2 regions of the Colwellia sp. SU-HH01217 genome follow, and region 2 is predicted to be linked to the other one. Evidence: predicted binding sites of a transcription regulator. Region 2 holds the regulator's gene; the other holds the start of a gene.
What was found. Region 2 encodes LexA, which represses DNA repair genes until DNA is damaged. Its sites were predicted from a motif close to TACTGTATNNNNATACAGTA; they were not measured.
Positions count from the first base shown of each region.

Region 1: recA (recombinase RecA) is a predicted target of LexA. The motif match lies at 1,807-1,826, and genes of this name have one in related genera.

Region 1 is NZ_BAAJLX010000002.1:303,571-310,903, reverse strand. Features, by position in the region: gene mutS (DNA mismatch repair protein MutS) at 1-1,513, opposite strand, end outside; gene recA (recombinase RecA) at 1,876-2,913, shown strand; gene AC27G3_RS04535 (AraC family transcriptional regulator) at 3,136-4,143, shown strand; gene AC27G3_RS04530 (c-type cytochrome) at 4,277-4,948, shown strand; gene AC27G3_RS04525 (cytochrome-c peroxidase) at 4,963-6,243, shown strand; gene AC27G3_RS04520 (parallel beta-helix domain-containing protein) at 6,245-7,333, shown strand, end outside.
Region 2 is NZ_BAAJLX010000009.1:111,193-118,525, reverse strand. Features, by position in the region: gene AC27G3_RS12370 (LysR family transcriptional regulator) at 1-200, opposite strand, end outside; gene AC27G3_RS12365 (NADPH-dependent FMN reductase) at 369-896, shown strand; gene yegD (molecular chaperone) at 927-2,285, opposite strand; gene yghU (glutathione-dependent disulfide-bond oxidoreductase) at 2,539-3,411, shown strand; gene AC27G3_RS12350 (hypothetical protein) at 3,394-3,591, opposite strand; gene AC27G3_RS12345 (hypothetical protein) at 3,690-4,526, shown strand; gene lexA (transcriptional repressor LexA) at 4,686-5,300, shown strand; gene coxB (cytochrome c oxidase subunit II) at 6,006-7,333, shown strand, end outside.

The DNA of each region.
Region 1 (7,333 bases), on a different contig from region 2:
TTTTTAGCGTTTGTCGGCGTATATAATCGTCGGGCACTTCACTAGCAGCACTGCGACTTATTTCTATAAAGAAACCATGAACTTTATTGTAACCCACTTTTAATGATTGAATACCTGTACGCTGTTTCTCTTTTGCTTCAAGTTGAGCTAAAAAGTCGGTAGCACCATCGCTCAAATCGCGAAGTACGTCGAGTTCGTCATGATAACCTGGCGCTATAACGCCGCCATCGCGTATCAACACTGGTGGGTTCTCAACCAGTGCCTGCTCAAGTAATTGTTGAATACTCGAAATTGGTAAGCTGCTCTTTGCTAGTGTAGGTAGATACCCCGTAGTAAACACCTGCAAATTTTCTTGTAACTCAGGAAGCAGTATTAAAGCATTTCTCAGGCGGGCAAAGTCACGAGGGCGAGCAGAGCGAAGCGCAATGCGCGAAACTATACGCTCTATATCACCTAATTGTTTCAATAGATTGTGTAAATCAACATGTTGATCAGCCGCTAAAATATCACTAATTGCACTGTGCCGGTTTGTTAAAACATCAATATCCCTTAGTGGGAAATGAATCCAACGTTTTAATAAACGAGATCCCATGGGGGTGGCTGATTTATCTAGAACTGATGCTAAGGTATTCTCAGTACCGCCATGTAAGTTCGTCGTTAACTCAAGGTTTCGTCGAGTTGCAGCATCTAAAATAACGCCAGTAGCAGAAGATTCACAAACAATATTTCTAATATGCGGTAATGAACTACGTTGACATTCTTTTACGTATTGAAATAAACAGCCGGCGGCAGACAAACCTAATGTCTTATCATTTACACCAAACCCGGTAAGTTCTTTAGTGCCAAATTGTTGATTTAATAAACTGTTTGCCGTATCTAAATCAAATTCCCAGTCTGGGCGGCGACGTAAACCTTTGTAACTCTCAATTAAAGTAAACTGTTTAAATGATTCTGGGTAGAGAAGCTCAGCTGGGGTAAGTCGCTGCAATTCGGCGAGTAACTGTTCTTGGCTTTGTGGCTCAGTTAATACAAAACGGCCGCTAGTCATATCGAGATAAGCTAAACCAAAAATATTCTTAGTTAAAGTTGCTGGCGATTCAAAAATAGCAACGATTAAATTGTCTTGCTTATCGACAAGTAAGGCTTCGTCACTAACGGTACCGGGAGTGACTACTCTAACAACTTTTCGCTCAACAGGGCCTTTACTTGTGGCAGGATCGCCGATTTGTTCACAAATAGCGACCGACTCACCTAATTTAACCAATTTAGCTAAATAGGTATCAACAGAGTGATAAGGAACACCAGCCATAGGAATAGCATTACCGCCTGTTTTACCTCGTGCTGTTAACGATATATCTAGTAAATCAGCAGCTTTTTTAGCGTCATCAAAGAATAATTCATAAAAATCCCCCATACGATAAAAAATTAAAATATTAGGAAATTCAGCTTTAATGGTTAGATACTGACGCATCATAGGGGTGTGAGAACTTAAATCTTGCGGTGATGTTGTCATTTAAATCTTTTTATTCGTATGGTCATGTAAAATTGAAGCTGTAGATTATGACATAAAGCTTGAGGAGAGATCTTAATTATTTTGTTAATTAAAAAGGATTTTGCGCGCGGTACAATCATGTTGAAAACAACTGTACAGGTTACTGTAATATCAGCAGTATATGATTTAGTAACTTTTTTGTTGGTTTTTCTAAAAAGTTATTAAGGATGATATAATTTATTTATATCAATAAGTTAAAAGTATAGGTTTTTATTATTTTACTTAATAAAAAAATAAATTGTAAAAAAACTTGATACTGTACGACCATACAGTATACTTGCTTCATCAAAACGAAATTCCAGAAGTTATCAGCGGAGCAAAATATGAAAGACGATAAAGAAAAAGCATTAGCAGCAGCCTTAGGCCAAATTGAAAGACAATTTGGTAAAGGATCTATTATGAAGCTTGGCGATAATAATACGATGGATGTAGAAACTATTTCTACAGGTTCGTTAGGATTAGATATTGCGCTAGGTGCTGGAGGTTTACCTTTAGGCCGTGTGGTTGAAATTTATGGACCAGAGTCAAGTGGTAAAACAACCCTGACACTAGAAGTAATCGCAGAGGCTCAACGTAAAGGTAAAGTTTGTGCTTTTATTGATGCAGAGCATGCACTTGATCCAATTTATGCTGAAAAATTAGGTGTGAATATTAATGACTTGTTAATTTCACAACCAGACACTGGTGAACAAGCTTTAGAAATTGTTGATATGTTAACGCGCTCTGGTGCCATCGACGTTATTGTTGTCGATTCTGTTGCTGCTTTAACCCCTAAAGCTGAAATTGAGGGAGACATGGGAGATTCTCACATGGGCCTTCAAGCACGTATGCTTTCTCAAGCTATGCGTAAATTAACCAGTAACTTAAAAAAATCGAATACTATGCTAATTTTTATTAACCAAATTCGTATGAAAATTGGTGTTATGTTTGGCAGCCCTGAAACAACTACTGGTGGTAATGCATTAAAATTTTATGCTTCTGTACGTTTAGATATTCGTCGTATTGGTGCGGTTAAAAACGGCGATGAAATTGTCGGGAATGAAACTCGGGTTAAAGTCGTAAAAAATAAAATTGCGCCGCCGTTTAAACAAACTGAATTTCAAATACTTTATGGTGAAGGTATTAATAGTTTAGGCGAGTTAATTGAATTAGGCGTTAAAAATGGTTTTGTTGAGAAAGCAGGCGCTTGGTATAGTTGTAATGGTGAGCGAATTGGTCAAGGCAAAGCAAATGCCGCTAAGTATTTAGAGGAGCATCCTGAAATGGCCAAAGATGTTGATACTAAATTACGAGACTTACTATTAACAAAAGCCTTACCAGCTGAAAAAGAAGAAGTATTGGTTGAATCTGAAGCTGAGTAGTCTGAATCAATAAGTATCAATAAACAAAAACGATAACGACGGTTATCGTTTTTTTTTAGTTAAAATTTATCTAGTTTCAATTTTGATAAATTGCGTTTAGACTACTGAAAGTCATACTTTTTCTTTTTGATTAACCTTTTTCTAATTTATCTGGCTTATAGAACTCATTATATGCAATCTCTTCAACTGTTTTTTTATAATTTTGTTTTAGCGCAAATGTTAATGAGCACCATTATTTTGCTGCCACTATGGAATAAAAATCAATCTATTCGTTTATACATTTTACTGATGATAAGCAGTAGTGGTTATCTGCTTGGAGAAATATACGCGCCTAGTTCTGTTGATTCTTTAGCGCACTGGTTTGAATTAATTGGTGGTAATGCACTACCGGGGTTATTTTGGTTAGTGAGTTTAAGTGTATTTGGTGATCACGTTATTTTAAAACGTTGGCAATATATAATTGCTTCATTAACTTTATTCGTGCCACTCACTAAAGAAATTACACAAGTGTTATGGTCGTATCAATTATCCGATTATCAAGCGTTTTATGGTTTTGTAAAATATAGCTCTATGTTGTTAGAGCTGGTGTTAATTGCTCATGCGCTAATGATTGCTGCTCAGCAGTGGCGTGACGATTTAGTACAAGACAGACGTTACATTCGCGGCGGCTTTATCACATTTTCAGCAATGTATCTTTTTCTTGTGATTGTAATGAATGATATTTTGACACTAGAGTGGCTTTGGTTAGATTTAATGAAAAGTCTTCTTTTAGCTATATTAATTGCAGGAACAAACTTTTTATTATTTCGTTTACGTGAGGCAAGTTTATTTGAAGTGGTAAAAACAAAAGTAACACCTGTTGCAGAAGTTAAAGCTCCATCAAAAGCCTTAAGCAAAGTGATTGCTTCTATGGTTGAAGATAAGCTTTACCAACAAGATGGCATGACAATTTCTAGCTTAGCAAAACACCTTTGCATACATGAATATAAATTACGTCATTTAATTAATGGTGAATTAAATTATCGTAACTTTAATGACTTTTTAAACTATTACCGTATTAAAGAAGTCACAGAAAAACTAGGCCAACATGAATACAGTGGAGTGCCTGTATTAACATTAGCGTTAGAGAGTGGCTTTAGAAGTTTAAGCTCTTTTAATAAAGTATTTAAAAGTACACACCATGCTACACCTACCGAGTATAGAAAAAGAATATTAGCGCAAACTTTGTAAAACACACCTAGTTACATCCTATAATTGCTGATGAATTTTAGAATTCGTCAGCTTTTTTTGGTAATCCGTAAGCTTTTTTAAAATAACAACTCTATATTTAGCTGATAAATATTTATGTTTGTTACAAGGCTTAATGATGTTATTTAATTTCTCTTATTCTTATCTGGTACGATTATTTTTACTTTTTAGCAGTATTTTTTCATTGAGTGTTTTGGCTAACTCTGCATCAAGTGGCGAAGCTTTATATCAACAATGTGCTGTTTGTCATGGAGCAGCAGGAGAAGGTAATGAACAATTAAATGCTCCAGCACTTGCAGGACAATTTGATTGGTACATAACTCGTCAATTAAACAATTTTTCAAGTGCATTGCGCGGCGCTCACAAAGATGACTTGCACGGAAAGCAAATGGCTAGTATTGCCAAGGGCCTAACCAGTGAAAGTGATACTTTACTGTTGAGCCAGTTTATTAATTCATTTCCTGAACCCGTAGTTAATACGACAAGTAGTGCTCAAATAGATGCAGCTTCACTTAAAAATGGCAGCCGATACTATCACGCAAAATGCGGCGCTTGTCACGGTGGTGAAGGTCAAGGAAATAAAGCCTTCAATGCTCCTAAATTGAATATGCTCAATACTGACTACTTATTAAGACAAATGAATAACTTTTCCACAGGTATTCGTGGCACAGAAAAGGCCGATAAACTGGGAAGGCAAATGGCGATGATGGCTAAAACAACGTCAGGGCAAGAGCTTAAAGATATTGTTTATTACCTTACTACTATGAAAAATAGTGATGTTAAGTAGGGAGGCTGCGATTAATGATTAATTTTTTACTACCGTCACTTGTAAAAGGTTCACTATTAACTTACCTGGTTATACTAAGTTTTTTGGTGACTCAAATAGGCAATGCTACTGATATTGCTGATAATAACTTTGCACTTAAAGACAACTGTCCACCAAGTTTTGAGTTAATCAAACAGTCAGAGAAAAGTATATGCCGATTAGTAACCTTATATCAATTTTATGATTCAGTTCAAGACAGAGGGTTAGGTGGCACGCAAACTTCATTACCTAAGCATCGAGATGGTTTTACACCGGAGCAAATTGATTTAGGCCGATACTTATTTTTTGATCCGCTGTTATCCAAAGATGGTTCTATTTCTTGTGCAAGCTGTCATCAACCTGATAAAGGATTTAGTGACGACTTAGATCGAAGTATTGGTATTACAGGTGAAAAAGTCACCCGTGGTGCGCCAACATTATGGAATGTTGCCTTTTTAGACAAGTTCTTTTGGGATGCGCGTTCAACGACTTTAGAAGATCAAGCCCAAGGCCCATTGTTTGATCCTAAAGAAATGGGAAATACTCCCGAGAACCTTTTACAGTCATTGAAAACTAACACAATTTATCCAACATTATTTGCACAAGCATTTCCTGAGCAAGAAACTATAAATTTAGAGCAGGTATATACCGCTATTAGCGCTTTTCAAGCCTCATTAATATCGCTAAATAGTCGTTATGATCGATATGCTCATGGTTATCATCAAGCCTTAACTGAGAACGAAATCGCAGGATTAAATGTATTTCGTTCGTTTGTAGCCCGTTGCGCTGAGTGCCATCAACCACCTTTATTTACCAATAATCAAATTGCCGTTATTGGTACACCAGAGCCTGAAGGACAGGTATTTGATGTTGGAGCTGAAAAAACATACAACGAGAAAAAATTAAGAGGTGCATTTAAAGTACCTACGCTTAGAAATATTACAAAATCAGCACCTTATATGCATTCAGGTCGATACGATAATTTATTAGATACCGTGAAATTCTATAATGATGGTCGAGGTAACGCAGTGCCTGAAGATGAAGATTTATTACTGCATTGGCATATTTCTGAGCCTGATTTAACAGATAAAGAAATGCAGCTGGTTGTTGAGTTTTTAGGTGCGTTAACTGATGAAAGCTTAACACCAGAAATTCCAAATGAAGTGCCATCAGGTTTAGCGGTTATCGATATAAAATATCAATTATCAAAACAAAGTGAACAAGTTAATCAGCAACAACAATTACAACAAAAAAATAAACGACAAAGTGGAGAATAATATGAGTGCAGGCAAGGTAATCAGTGTCTTATTAGTAGTAGGGGCCTTTGCAGGAGGCGTGTACTATGGAGGAAGTAATAGCTCTCCTGTTATTACAAGCTCTAAAGGTGGGGCAAGCTATAGTGGTGGTTACGATAAGTCATCAGAGGAAGCTAACCAAAGTTCAAAGAGTAAAAGCACCGTATTAAAAAGAGAAGTAGAAGGCACCACTCACACTGTGAATGATGGCGATAGCATCATGGACGCTGTTCAGCTAGCAAAACCTGGCGACACCATTCAAATTATGCCGGGTAATTATCACGAAACTGTTTATATTGATAAAGACGATATACATGTTATTGGTGTGATTAAAGAAGGAGAGCGAGCTACACTTGATGGCAAAGATCTACTTAATGATGCTATTTTATACTCAGGTAATAATATTATTATTGAAAACTTATTGATCACCCGTTACAAAGGTAACGGCATTATGGGTCAAGCAGGTAATAATTTTGAAATTCGAAATAACATTATTGTTGATACTGGCGTATACGGAATTTTCCCGCAATTAGGAAAAAACGGCTTAGTTGAATATAACGTTATCTCTGGCATTGAAGATGCTGCTATCTATGTTGGTATGAGTGATAATATTCACGTAGCCTATAACGATGTTTTTGACAGTGTGGCAGGTATTGAGATTGAAAACTCTCGTCATGCCATAGTTGAAAATAATTATGTTCATAATAATACTGGTGGAATTTTAGCTTTTATCACTCCAGGTTTACCGATTAAAACCACTTTCGACGTAATTATTCGTAATAACTTTATTTCAGCAAATAACCATAAAAACTTCGGTGCGCCTGGCTCTACCGTTGGCGGAATTCCTGCCGGTACGGGAATACTTATTATGGCAGCCGACGATGTTATTGTTGAAGGAAATATTATTTCAGACAACAAAACAGCAGGGATTTTAATCACTGACCATCACAATGCACCTAACGTTACCATTGATCCTGAGTCAGATCCTGTGCCTGATCGCGTGATGATCTTAGATAATTTAATGCTTAACAATGGTTACGACACAATTGATGAAGTTAAAGCATTAATGTTG
Region 2 (7,333 bases):
TTTCCTTCGGGTGTTAAACTAATCGAACGAGTGGTTCGATTAAGCAACCTCACTCCCAATCGTGCTTCTAGTTTATTAACCTCTTTACTAATGTAGGAAGTTGAATGGCCGGTAATTTCAGCTGCAGCAGAAAAACCCCCACTGGTTACCACCTGAGAAAAAATGATAATGCCATCAAATAATTTTGTATTGGTAGCCATATGGAAACAGTGTCTTAACTTTTAAGGTATTAATAATTATTTGGAACTAATATACACTGAACGTTATCAAGTTGCAGCTAGCTTTTTTGTGTGAAGTTGAAGTATTAACTCATGAAATGATTAAGCGCTCGAATAAAGCTGCCAAGTTAACTAAATAAGAGGAATATTATGAAAGTATTAACGTTTGCCGCTAGTAGTAGTTCAACATCTATCAATAAACAGTTAGCTTTTTATGCTGCATCATTGTTGCACGATGTTGATATTGAAACACTGGATATTAACGATTATGAAATGCCGTTATTTAGTGAAGATAAAGAGAGGGAGTTAGGACAGCCAGAACAAGCGAAACGTTTTTTTGAAAAAATCGGACAGGCCGATGCCATCATTATTTCGTTTGCTGAACATAATGGTTCTTATACCGCGGCTTATAAAAATTTGTTTGATTGGACTTCGCGCATTGACCAAAAGTTGTTTCAAAATAAACCTATGGTGTTATTAGCTACGTCACCGGGTCCAGGTGGTGCATCAAGCGTGCTTGCCGTGGCCCAAGGTTCTGCCCCTTTTTTTGCAGGAGAAGTTAAGGCCGCATTATCAATATCTAGTTTTTATGACAACTTTGATCCTAAGCAAAAAGTATTAACTAACACAGATTTACTGAAGCAACTAACACAAGCTGTTACTCAATTAAAATCTTGATATAGCTTGTGCGTTAATTTCTGGTTTTGCTTAGCTAAATATTCGCTGTGCCCAACGCGTTAAGCCTGCTGTTACACTGCCAAAGTGATCGCCAATAACTATGGCACTATTAGGCATTTGTTGCTGCAAAAATTCATTAATTACTGGAGATTTTGCCGTACCACCAGTAACAAATACAACGTCAGGTTGACAACCAGCTTGACTAATTGCTTGTTGGATAAGCTCGGCTATTTTAGTTAATTCTCGATGTGAGGCTTTTTGCATTAATGTTCGACTCAGCTCAACTGACAAGCCTTGATGAATATCTGCTAAGTTAGTTTGTGTAGCATTAGAATCTGTGAGGGCAATTTTACCTTGTTCTGCGCCGTTTACTAATCGATAGCTTAATTTGTTTTTATGGACGCTGATCAAACGGTCTATTAATTCAGGTTGTTGAGCATCACGTTGTAATTGTTCAAGGTAACGTAGATTTTGTTGGCTATAAAACTCGGTTTGTTCATTAATGTTGTTAATTGCCATGGCTTGCCAAAAGCTGTTACTTGGCACTGGTTTATTACTTTTAAGCAAACTGTTTAAGCCAAAACTTGGCATTAATCCTTTTAACGCTAGTTGTATGTCAAAATCGTTACCGCCAATGCGGATTCCGCTGTGTCCTAATAAATGATTAGAGCGATCGGTTAATTCACTAAAAGCAGGACCCATTAATAACATGGAACAATCGGTTGTACCGCCGCCAATATCAACGACAAGCACTTTGGTTTCTTTGGTTAAGGTACTTTCAAATTCAAACCCAGCAGCTACTGGTTCGTATTGAAACTCAACATCGTTAAAGCCAACACGTTTAGCTGCATTGGTTAAAACAGTGAGTGCTTGTTGATTACTTTGCTCACCTTTTAATCCTTGAAAATTAATAGGGCGGCCGATAACGGTTTGACTAACTTCTCGGCCGAGTTTGGCTTGAGTAAGTTGCTTGATGTTGTGCATCATGGCAGCGACGATATCTTCAAACAGATTAATTTGTTGGGGAAGTAACCCACTTGCTCCTAAAAAAGATTTGGGTGATTTTATATAATAGCCTTCATCAGGCTCTGCAAGGTAAGCGTTAAGTGCTGTTTGGCCAAAATATAATTCAGTTGAAATGCCGTCAAGTTGTAGCTCTCTTGCAACGTTTTGTCCTTTTCTCAATGGCACTAAACGTTGATTTTTAAACTCTTCTTGTGCTTCTTTAGGCAGGTTTTGATACAACCAATGGCTGATGATGTCACGACTTGGCGCATATAAAGTAGAAGAGATAAAACGGCTGGTGTCCGTTAAGGAGATAAGTTCAGGTTGGCCATTAGCCATAACACCGACAGCACAATTTGATGTGCCATAATCAAAGCCAATCATAATTGACACCACATTAATGAAAAAGGCCGCGTAGGATACTTGCTTGAAACACAAGGCGCAAGTTAAGTATGGTTTCAGTCAACGAGGAGGGATCTTAAATGAAATGAAATATCCCTCAGTGCTGTCTACTTTCAAAACCTTTGTTACTAATTTATAGGTTAGTGTTAGGTTAATGGTTAGATAAAAATTAAAACGACTTAATCGCGCACAACTCATGTGTGAGTAAATTCATCAAAAATAGTAAGGAAATTAAATGTCTGAATCAAGTTACACTCCGCCTAAAATTTGGCAATGGAATAATGAAAGTGGCGGTAAATTCGCCAGTATTAATCGTCCTGTCGCTGGGGCAACACGCCAAAAGGAGTTGCCTGTAGGAAAGCATCCTTTACAACTGTACTCATTAGCAACACCTAATGGGGTTAAGGTGACTATTTTATTAGAAGAATTATTAGCCGCAGGTGTTAATGGTGCAGAATATGACGCACATTTGATAAATATTATGGAAGGTGATCAATTTGGTTCAGGGTTTGTTCAGGTAAATCCAAACTCTAAAATTCCCGCGTTAGTTGACACCAATGAGGGGAGTCATTTACCTATTTTTGAGTCTGGTGCAATCTTGTTGTACTTAGCAGAAAAATTTGATGCATTTATTCCTAAAGCGCAAGATCTGAAAGCACAATGCTTATCTTGGTTATTTTGGCAGGTGGGGAGTGGACCATATTTAGGTGGTGGTTTCGGCCATTTTTATGCCTACGCACCAGAGAAATATGAATATCCAATTGAACGATTTACTATGGAAGTTAAACGACAACTCGACGTTCTCGACAGACACTTAGCGAATAATAAATATATGTGCGGTGATCAATACACTATTGCAGATATGGCCATTTGGCCTTGGTATGGTGCATTGGTTGAAAACAAAGTGTATGAAGCAGCAGAATTTTTACAAACACACACTTATAAAAACTTAGTGCGTTGGACAAAAGCAGTTGGCGAACGAGCAGCCGTTAAGCGTGGGGTTATGGTAAATCGTACATGGGGAGAGCTAAACGAACAATTACATGAGCGCCATAACGCCAGTGATTTTGAGTTAAAAACACAGGATAAATTAGTTGATACAAAATAAAACTAGGGTGTAACTTAACGCGCAACTGATCACTTTACGTGAGTATAAGCTCATAATGTTCGCTAAAAACAACCGACCTTGCAGTGTACGGATATAGGTAATATCGTCTGACCACGAAGTATTTATATAATCAGGATTAAATTGTCGATTTAAGTAATTCTGTGCAATAAACGACGTCATACTATCTGCCTTCTTCAGTTTTACAGTTATAGTTAATAAATTGTAAAACTGAAGAGGGAATGTTAGTTTTTCGTTTTTTGTAAATGGAAAAAATTAGTATGCTAAAATGGACTTCAATTGTAATTATAGTTACTTCGTATTTTTTATATAATTATATTTCAAGCACTTCAACAGAAACACCAAATATCCTATTCAGCGAATATGAATCAGAACAAGTTAATAAAGATAATACGATTGCATCCAACATCTCAATTACAGATAAAAATAATAGCCAATGCTTAACAATTGAAGAATATAAGAATCTGGAAGAAGTGATTGAAGGAAATGCTTATATTAATGAAAATTTACTTATTGCAAATGCTGTAGATCAGAGTTTGACTTTCTTGAGTGAAGACGAATTAATTAGAGAATCCAATAGTGGGAATGCACAAGCGATGTTTGTTTTAGGAATGAACTATCAATGGTTTTCTCATCGAAGTTCATTTTATAATCCTTCTCTATCTCTTAGAGATTTTAATGACACACATAAAGAATTAGATATATCTATACTTAAGAAAGCTCGTTTTTGGTTATGGGAAGCGGCTTTAAACGGTGTTTTAATATCAATTCTTGAGCTGGCTAACACATATAAACTGGAAGATGATCTTGGCAAAACCTTCAATGATGAACTCAAAATTAAGTACACTTTGTATAAAGCACTTTATTATAAAGTAAGCCCCAATATAGCTATATTTGAAAATAATACTGCAGAGAAACAAATTAACACATTGAAAAATATAAATAAAAATGAGCTGTCAGAGTTGTTTGAACAGTTATCTCAAAAATGGGTTGATGACAGAGCTGAAATTGGTCTAGGGAAATATATTGAATTGCCTAGACCACCATTAGTTGGAAATGAAAAAACTATAATTTTTTGTAATACTATAAATTTATAAAAAAAGGATTTTTTATAAACAGAGTTTACATATTATTTTTTATATTACTTACTACAACATACAGTAGTGACGCAAATACCCACAAAAAACAAAACACTTGCCATTATTTACAGCCTGTATATACTGACAGTATTTGTCGATAAATAATACAGGACCGTTATGCGCCCTTTAACCCCCAGACAACAGCAAATTTTCGATTTTATTAAGGAAAACATCTCAGCAACGAGCATGCCTCCTACCCGTGCTGAAATCGCTGTCCATTTTGGCTTTAAATCTGCGAATGCTGCGGAAGAGCATTTAAAAGCCTTAGCCAAAAAAGGCTACATAGAAATGTTGGCGGGCACTTCTCGAGGTATACGGTTGGCTGAAGAATTTGCTGAACAAGAAGGTTTGCCGCTTGTTGGCCGTGTTGCCGCGGGTGAACCTATCCTTGCACAAGAACATGTAGAAGAGCACTACAAGATCGATGGCAGCTTATTCCATCCTGCAGCAGATTACTTATTGCGTGTTAACGGCGATAGTATGAAAGATATTGGTATTTTAGATGGTGATTTGCTGGCGGTTCATCAAACAACTGATGTACAACAAGGACAAGTAGTAGTAGCACGCGTTGAAGAAGATGTGACGGTGAAACGTTTTAAACGCGAAGGCAATGTGGTTTACCTACACGCTGAAAACGAAGATTTCTCGCCAATTGAAGTGGACTTAACTAGTCAGCATTTTAATATTGAAGGATTAGCTGTTGGGGTAATTCGTGCGGCAGACTGGATGTAAGTGATCTACTGTTTTTCATGAAATATAATCCTTTATTCGTTGTGAAATTACCTAGGCGTAAAAACCAATGGTGATTTCACGTCTTATACTATGTTCCTAAACTCGGTTTAAAATATAGTTAACAATTTGAAAAGTAGGTAAATAATTATTTTACTCCCCTCTAGCTTGATAATTTTTCTTAATTCAAGACAAATTTCGCGTCAATAGCTGCTAGAGAAGTATTTGTTAAGCCGAACTTAGGTTAAGTTATATTTCTGTATAAAAAACAACCGCTAACTGTTGTTTTATTCTTCTCTTAAATTATTTTAATTTCTACTGAACAAAAAACGCACAGCCCTTGTGTGTATAGCTTTTCATTCTTTTTAGAGTTAATACTCAATTGAATTTATTAAAGTTTATTTCTTTTCTCTTCAAATTATGGATTGACCTAGATCAAATTTTAAGTGATTCTAGATTAGAAACCGTACAAAAATAGCACGAAAAATAATAATAAAAGTGTGAAGATTTCTGTTTGTTTTTTCGTCACACTGATTTAGCTAAAATAACAATAACAAGTGGCAAAACATTTGATCCAGTGAGTTCGGATTTACACTGTGACCTCGTTTTGTTTTCTACTTCAAGAGGAAGAGGGGATGTCGAGTGAAGAGAGGTAACCTAGGTTGGCTGTTGCTGGGAAGTTTATTTACCAGTTCAGCTTGGGCCGATATGAGTTTAAATTTAACCAAAGGTGTGACTAAGATCAGTGAAGAAGTTTACGATCTTCATATGTTAGCCCTTTGGATATGTACTGCAATTGGTGTGGTTGTTTTTGGCGCGATGTTCTGGTCTATGGCTTTTCATCGAAAGTCAAAGGGTCATAAAGCTGCAGACTTTCATGAAAGCACCACTGTCGAAATTTTATGGACAGCAATCCCCATTGTTATTCTTATTGCTATGGCAGTTCCTGCCACTAGCACGCTTATTGAGATGGAAAATAACGATGACTCTGATGTGACTATTCAAGTCACTGGCTCTCAGTGGAAGTGGCATTATAAATATTTCGATCAAGACTTAGAGTTTTATTCAGTTTTATCTACGCCTCGCGATCAATATGAAAACAAAAATGGTGCTGGTACTCAAAAAGGCGAGCATTATTTACTCGAAGTAGATAAAGCACTGGTTGTGCCTATCAATAAGAAAATACGTTTTCTAATTACTTCAGACGATGTTATTCATTCTTGGTGGGTGCCTGCTTTTGCAGTAAAACAAGATGCTAATCCTGGATTTATTAATGAAGCTTGGGCGATTGTAGATAAACCTGGTGTATATCGTGGCCAATGTGCAGAGCTTTGTGGTAAAGATCATGGCTTTATGCCCATTGTCGTTATTGCGAAGACTGAAGCTAATTACGCTAAGTGGTTAGACGAACAACATCAATTAGCAGCCAATGCCGCGCAAGCTGAACAAGCATCACTTAATGCATCTGCTTCTATGGATGACTTAATGGCGCTGGGTGAAACAACTTACACTGCACACTGTGCTGCATGTCATCAGCCTTCTGGCTTAGGTTTACCACCTGCATTTCCTGCATTAAAAGATAGCCCTATTGTTACTCAAGGTTCAATTGATGAACATATTAATATTGTCTTCAATGGCCGCGCTGGTACGGGTATGCAAGGCTATGGCAAACAGCTTAGCTTAAAAGAAATTGCTGCTGTAGTAACTTACGAGCGTAATGCGTGGGGTAATAATACGGGTGATGCTGTACAAGCTTCAGATGTTAAAGCAGTATCTGGGGGAGACTCAGTTAAGGCAGCACCAGTTGAAGAAGCAAAAGCGGTAGTTGAAGAAGCGATTGCCGAACCAGCTGAAGATTTATCAAAAACCTATTCAATGGCTGAAATGATGACCATGGGTGAAGAGGTGTATAACAAGGCGTGTGTTGCATGTCATCAACCAAACGGGAAAGGCTTACCGCCTGCATTCCCTGCACTTGATGGTGGTGTTATTGCAACGGGTGATGTAGCTAAGCACTTAGACATGGTGATTAATGG